Linked DNA regions of Paraburkholderia bryophila. The protein of the gene in region 1 interacts with the protein of each later gene in a pairwise test. Links are inferred from orthologs where the notes say so. Each region holds a gene or a part of one and is shown on either strand. Other genes may lie near its edges.

Region 1 (3,345 bases):
GGCGATCGGAATCGCCTCGCCGGTCTTCGGATTTCTGCCGGGACGCTGGGGTTTGTCGCGCAACTGGAAGTTGCCGAAGCCCGACAACTTCACGCTGTCGCCACTCTCCAGCGCGTCGCGGATCACCTCGAAGAACGCTTCGACCATGTCTTTCGCTTCCCGCTTGTTGAGCCCGACATTGTCGAACAGCAACTCGGCAAGTTCAGCTTTGGTGAGCGTCGGCGTTTCAGCAGAAACGACGGCGGGTGATGTCGGAATATCGCGAATCATGGCGCTGCGTTGCGCCGTAAGAAGGGCTTCGAAATCACTCGAGTTCATTTCATTCATATCTATCAAATGGCGCGCCAAGCAAAAAACAAAGGATGCGGAAACAGCCGTGCAATTGTTAAATGCGGGTTATCCGCGCAACCGTGCGCCATATACTCGAGCCAGACGTTCCACTAGAGTTTGAATGGCCAGATCGACCGTCTCATCCTGAAGGGTTCCGCCAGTATCTTGCAAGGTCACACGGAACGCAAGGCTTTTCTCATGAGCGGCTAGACCGCCGGAAGTGTTTGATTTTGGACGGAATTCGTCGAAAAGCACAACCTTCTGAACGCTCTTGCAAGCCGGTTCGGATTGCGCCTTCTGCAGCTCGTCCAGCAGCGCCTGAACCTCGATTTTCTGATCGACGACTACCGCAATATCACGACGCACCGGCGGGAATTTAGACACGTCCGCGGGAGTGGGCAATACGCGCTGCATTAATGCTTCCGATTCGATTTCAAACAGAATCGGCGCATGCGGCAAATCATATTTCTGCATCCAGCGCGGATGCATTTCGCCAATCCAGCCGACTGCGCGGCCATTCACTTCGATACGCGCACTGCGTCCCGGATGCAGCGCCGGATGTTCCGCTTTCACGAAACGTGCCACTGCCGGCGCCAGCAAGGCTTCGAGATCGCCCTTCACGTCGAAGTAGTCGACCGTGCGCGTGGACGCGCCCCACTGCTCGTCGAGCGCCGGGCCGTAGGCGAGCGCGCCGATCATCTTCGGCTGCGCGAAACCTTCCACCGTGAGTTCGCCGGCCTTGATCGACGGATCATGCAGGAACACGCGGCCGGCTTCGAACACGCGCACGCGATCCGCGGCGCGGCGATTCAGGTTCGTGCGCAGCACGTGGATCAGGCTGCCGAACAGCGTGGTGCGCATGACCGACAACTGGCTTGCTATCGGATTGAGCAAACGCACCGGCTTGTCGTTGCCCGCGAAGTCCTGTTCCCACTCAGCGTCGACGAAACTGAAGTTCACCGTTTCCGCGTAATCGCGCGCGGCGAGTGCGTGGCGGATCACGTGGATCGAACGCTGCGTTTCGTTGGTCGCGAGCATTTCGCTGGTCGCAACCGGCGGACGCGCGGGGATCTTTTCGAAGCCGTAGATACGCGCGACTTCTTCGATCAGGTCTTCTTCGATTTCAATGTCGAAGCGGTACGACGGCGGCATCACTGAGAACGTGTCGTCGTTGCGCTCGAACGTGAGGCCGAGACGCGTGAAGATTTGCGCGATTTCATCCGCGTCGATCTTGATGCCGATGATGCGGTTCGCACGCGACACACGCATCTTCACCGGCTCGCGCTTCGGCACGTTGACGATCTGGTCGTCGACCGGACCGGCCGCGCCGCCGCAGATGTCGAGGATCAGTTGCGTGATGCGTTCGATGTGCTCGACCGTGGTCGCGTAGTCGACGCCGCGTTCGAAGCGATGGCCCGCATCGGTCGAGAAGTTGTACTTGCGCGAGCGGCCACGAATGCTATCCGGCCACCAGAACGCGGCTTCCAGGTAGATGTTCGTGGTGTCGAGCGTGACCGCCGTGCTGTCGCCGCCCATGATGCCGGCGAGACTTTCAATGTGCTGCTCGTCCGCGATCACGCCGACGGTTTCGTCGAGCTCGACCGTGTTGCCGTTCAACAGCTTGAGCGTTTCGCCGGGGCGACCCCAACGCACGTCCATGCCGCCGTGGATCTTGTCCAGATCGAACACGTGCGACGGACGGCCCAGTTCGAGCATCACGTAGTTCGAGATATCGACCAGCGCGGAGATGCTGCGTTGACCCGAACGTTCGAGACGCTGCACCATCCATTGCGGCGACTTCGCGCGCGCATTCACGCCGCGAATCACGCGACCCGAGAAGCGGCCGCACAGATCCGGCGCCGAGATTTTGACGGGCAGCGTTTCGTCGAGCGTGACTTGCGCCGGCTTGATCTCGAGCGGGCGCAACGATGCACCGGTGATCGCCGACGTTTCGCGCGCCACGCCGAACACCGACAGACAATCCGCCTTGTTCGGCGTCAACTTGATTTCGAAAATCGTGTCGTCGAGATTGAGCGTTTCGCGGATGTCCTGGCCGATCGGCGTATCTTCCGGCAGGATCATCAGGCCGCTATGGTCTTCCGACAGTTTGAGTTCACGTGCCGAGCAGAGCATGCCCTGGCTTTCCACGCCACGCAGCTTCGAGAGCTTGATCGCGAACGGCGCAGCGCCCTCTTCGGCCGGCGGCAATTGCGCGCCCACCAATGCGACCGGCACCTTGATGCCCGGCGCCACGTTCGGCGCACCGCACACGATGTTCAGCGTCGCGCCCGTGCCGGCGTCGACCTGACACACGTTGAGCTTGTCCGCGTCCGGGTGCTTGACGACTTCCAGCACCTGGCCGACAACGATCTTCGAGGTCGGCGGCGCAGCCGGCCGCAGGTCTTCAACTTCGAGACCGGCCATTGTCAGCGCGTGCGACAGTTGGTCGGTCGTCAGTTGCGGATCGACAAAGGTTCTCAGCCAGGATTCCGGGAATTGCATGGTTCTGTGTACGTTCTGATCAGGTTAGGTCCACGTCCGGCGATGCTGCCTTGGTGCTTCTCTGGACTCTGCCGGGGACGCTGCGAACGGCACGCTTTGCATGCCATTCGCGCTCTATGCTTGTCGCGTTCGACCGCGCGGTTCAGGCGAATTGACGCAGGAAACGCAGGTCGTTTTCGAAGAACAGACGCAGGTCTTGCACGCCGTAGCGCAACATGGTGAGCCGTTCGAGGCCACTGCCGAACGCGAAGCCGATATAGCGCTCCGGGTCGAGACCCATGTTGCGAATCACCGTGGGATGCACCTGGCCGGAGCCCGAAATTTCGAGCCACTTGCCGGCGTTCTTGCCCGTTTCGAACAGCATGTCGATTTCAGCCGACGGTTCGGTGAACGGAAAATACGACGGACGGAAGCGCACGAGAATGTCGTCGCGTTCGAAAAATTTCTTCAGGAAGTCGGTATAGACGCCCTTCAGGTCCGCGAAGCTGATGTTCTCGTCGATCCACAGGCCTT
Region 2 (3,291 bases), 2.0 Mb from region 1 along the record:
GGAAGGTCTCGCGAATCCGATCGAAAATAACCACTGATTCGTTCACCGAGTAGCCGAGCACGGCGAGCACCGCCGCCAGCACCGACAGCGAGAACTCCCACTGGAAGAACGCGAAGAAGCCGAGAATGATGATCACGTCGTGCAAGTTCGCGATCACGCCGGCGATTGCGTACTTCCATTCAAAGCGGAACGACAGGTAGATCACGATGCCGACCACCACGCACGCGAGCGCGAGCAGGCCGTCGGTGGCGAGTTCCTTGCCGACCTGCGGACCGACGAACTCGACGCGCTGCAACTGCACTTCAGGCGTGTCGGTTTTCAGTGCGCCCATCACCTGATCGCTCTGTTGCGCGGACGTGAAGCCCTGCTTGAGCGGCAGACGGATCAGCACGTCGCGCGAGGTGCCGAAGTTCTGCACCTGAGCGTCGGCATAACCAAGCTTGGCCAGACTGGCGCGCACCGGTTCGAGCGGCGCGGCGCCCGGATACTGGACTTCGACGACCGTACCGCCGGTGAACTCCACCGACAGATGCAGCCCGCGATGCAGCAGGAAAAATACAGCGGCAACGAACGTCAGCAGCGAGATCGCGTTGAAAATCAACGCACGCTGCATGAACGGAACGTCTTTGCGAAAGCGGAAAAATTCCATGGTCTAGTTCTCCGGGACTCAGCGGGATGAACCCGGTTTCTGCGGCGTGTTCTGCGTCGCGTTCGAAGCGTCCGCATTGCGGCGGCGCACCGTCGGCTTGCCGGCCGCGCGTGCCTGGGCCACGGCCGCCTTGCCCTTGGGCTTGGCGGTCACGGCAGCGACGGCTTGCGCGGTGTCGGTGTCGGCGTCTTCGTTACCGAGGTAAGCGGCCGCGCCTGCGGGCGCCGACTCCGGACGCCACACCTGACCGATGGCCAGCGACTTCAGCTTCTTCTTGCCGCCGTACCAGAGGTTCACGAGACCGCGCGAGAAGAACACGGCCGAGAACATCGACGTCAAGATGCCGATACAGTGAACCATCGCAAAGCCGCGCACCGGGCCGGAGCCGAAGGCGAGCAGCGCGAGGCCGGCGATCAGCGTGGTGACGTTCGAGTCGAGAATCGTCGCCCAGGCGTGCGCGTAGCCGTTCTGGATAGCCAGTTGCGGCGGCGCGCCGTGGCGCAGTTCTTCACGCACGCGTTCGTTGATCAGCACGTTCGAGTCGATCGCCATACCGAGCGCGAGCGCGATAGCGGCGATGCCCGGCAAGGTGAGCGTGGCCTGCAGCATGGACAGCACCGCGATCAGCAGCAGCAGGTTGACCGACAGGCCGATCACCGAGATCACGCCGAACAGCATGTAGTACGCGACCATGAAGACGGCGATTGCCGCGAAGCCCCACACGACCGAGTGGAAGCCCTTCTTGATGTTGTCCGCGCCGAGGCTCGGGCCAATGGTGCGTTCTTCGATGATGTCCATCGGCGCGGCCAGCGAACCGGCGCGCAGCAGCAGCGCGAGGTCGGCGGCGCCTTGCGGCGTGGCCTGGCCGGTGATCTGGAAGCGGTCGCCCAGTTCCGACTGGATGGTCGCCACTGTCAGCACTTCGCCCTTGCCCTTTTCGAACAGCACCATGGCCATCGGCTTGCCGATGTTGTCGCGCGACACGCTACGCACCGCGCGGCCACCGGCCGAATCCAGACGGATGTTGACGGACGGACGCTGATGCTCGTCGAAGCCCGCCGACGCGTCGATAATCCGGTCGCCGGTGAAGATGATCTGCTTGCGCAGCAGCACCGGCGTCTGGTTGCCTTGCGTGAACAGCTCGTCGCCCGGCGGCACCGGATCGCCCGGTTGCGGGTGGGTGTTGACCGGATCGGCCAGACGCGCTTCGAGCGTAGCCGTACGGCCGATGATGTCTTTCGCCTTCGCCGTGTCCTGCACGCCCGGCAGTTCGACCACGATGCGGTCGGAGCCTTGCTGCTGGATCACCGGCTCGGCGACGCCGAGTTCGTTCACGCGGTTGTGCAGCGTGGTGATGTTCTGCTTGAGCGCGGCGTCCTGCACGGTCCGCTGCACGGCCGGCGTGAACGTACCGACCAGTTGCACGCTACCGTCGGTGCCGGTTTGCGTGGCCCACTGGAGTTCGCCGATACCGCGGCTCAGTTGCTTGAGCGCGGCGTCCGCCGTGGCCTGGTCGGCGAAATTGATCACCACCGTCTGGTTCACGCGGTTCACACCGCCGTCGCGGATGTTGTTGTCGCGCAGCAGTGTGCGTGCGTCGGAAGCGTCGGAGTCGAGCTTCTTGTTCAGCGCGCCGGCCATGTCGACTTGCAGCAGGAAGTGCACCCCGCCGCGCAGATCGAGACCGAGGTACATCGGCAGCGCGTGCAGCGCGGTCAGCCAGTGCGGCGACGCGCTCTGCAGATTCAGCGCGACGACGAATTGCGGGTCGGTCGGGTCGGCATTCAGCGACTTTTGCAACAGGTCCTTCACGCGCAGTTGCGTGTCGGTGTCCGGCAGACGCACGCGAATGTTCGCGTTGGTCGACGAGTTGTCGAACGTGACGTCGTCAGGCTTGATCTGATTCGCGGCGAGCGCGGCTTCGACAGCCGACAGCGTGGTCGAGTCGAGCTTGACCGTTGCCTTGCCGCTCGACACCTGCACCGCCGGCGCTTCGCCGAACAGGTTGGGCAGCGTGTACACGAGGCCGATGACCAGAGCCACCAGCATCACGGCGTATTTCCAGAGGGGGTAACGATTCATGAGTGGTCCAACGGGAAGGTTGGCTTGGAAGCGATGCGTCCGGCGATGAGCGCGGGCGATTCAGCGGTGTGCATGGATCGCCGGCGAGGCCGCGCCGGACGCGAGAGAGCAGGCCTTACAGCGACTTGATCGTGCCCTTCGGGAGAATCGTCGTTACCGACGCTTTTTGCACGGTGATTTCCGTGCCTTCCGAGATTTCGACGCCGACGTAAGCTTCACCCACCTTGGTCACCTTGCCGACGATGCCGCCGTTCGTCACCACTTCGTCGCCCTTGGCCATGGCCGAGAGCATGTTGCGGTGTTCTTTCTGGCGCTTCATTTGCGGGCGAATCATGATGAAGTACAGCACGCCGAACATCAGGATCAGCGGCAGGAAGCTCATCAGGTTCGATTCAATGCCACCTGTTGCTGTGCCTTGGGCGAAGGCATTGGAAATGAACGACACGTTGGTCTCTCCGTTATAAATCAAAACGATCAAAAAAATCAGCCGGTTATTCTACCATCCGCCTGACGTGGGTCGGCGCGGCGAATCGGCTTTGCGATCAAGCCGATACCGCGCA

What was found.
Region 2: the proteins of pheT (region 1) and secD interact in binary tests that used the Escherichia coli proteins (3 or more experiments, as listed by UniProt). The link is inferred for Paraburkholderia bryophila from one-to-one orthologs.

The regions. Positions count from the first base shown.
Region 1 is NZ_JACCAS010000001.1:4,286,622-4,289,966, reverse strand. The notes cover bases 115-3,139. They hold pheT (phenylalanine--tRNA ligase subunit beta), read right to left. Parts: upstream 2,833-3,139; coding sequence 397-2,832; downstream 115-396. Other genes in these bases: pheS (phenylalanine--tRNA ligase subunit alpha), read right to left, coding at 2,975-3,139; GGD40_RS19265 (integration host factor subunit alpha), read right to left, coding at 115-327. In the rest of the region: more of GGD40_RS19265, read right to left, coding at 1-114; more of pheS, read right to left, coding at 3,140-3,345.
Region 2 is NZ_JACCAS010000001.1:2,257,785-2,261,075, reverse strand. Bases 200-3,170 are described here. They hold secD (protein translocase subunit SecD), read right to left. Parts: upstream 2,732-3,170; coding sequence 668-2,731; downstream 200-667. Other genes in these bases: yajC (preprotein translocase subunit YajC), read right to left, coding at 2,847-3,170; secF (protein translocase subunit SecF), read right to left, coding at 200-649. In the rest of the region: more of secF, read right to left, coding at 1-199; more of yajC, read right to left, coding at 3,171-3,176. UniProt on the Escherichia coli protein: Part of the Sec protein translocase complex. Interacts with the SecYEG preprotein conducting channel. SecDF uses the proton motive force (PMF) to complete protein translocation after the ATP-dependent function of SecA.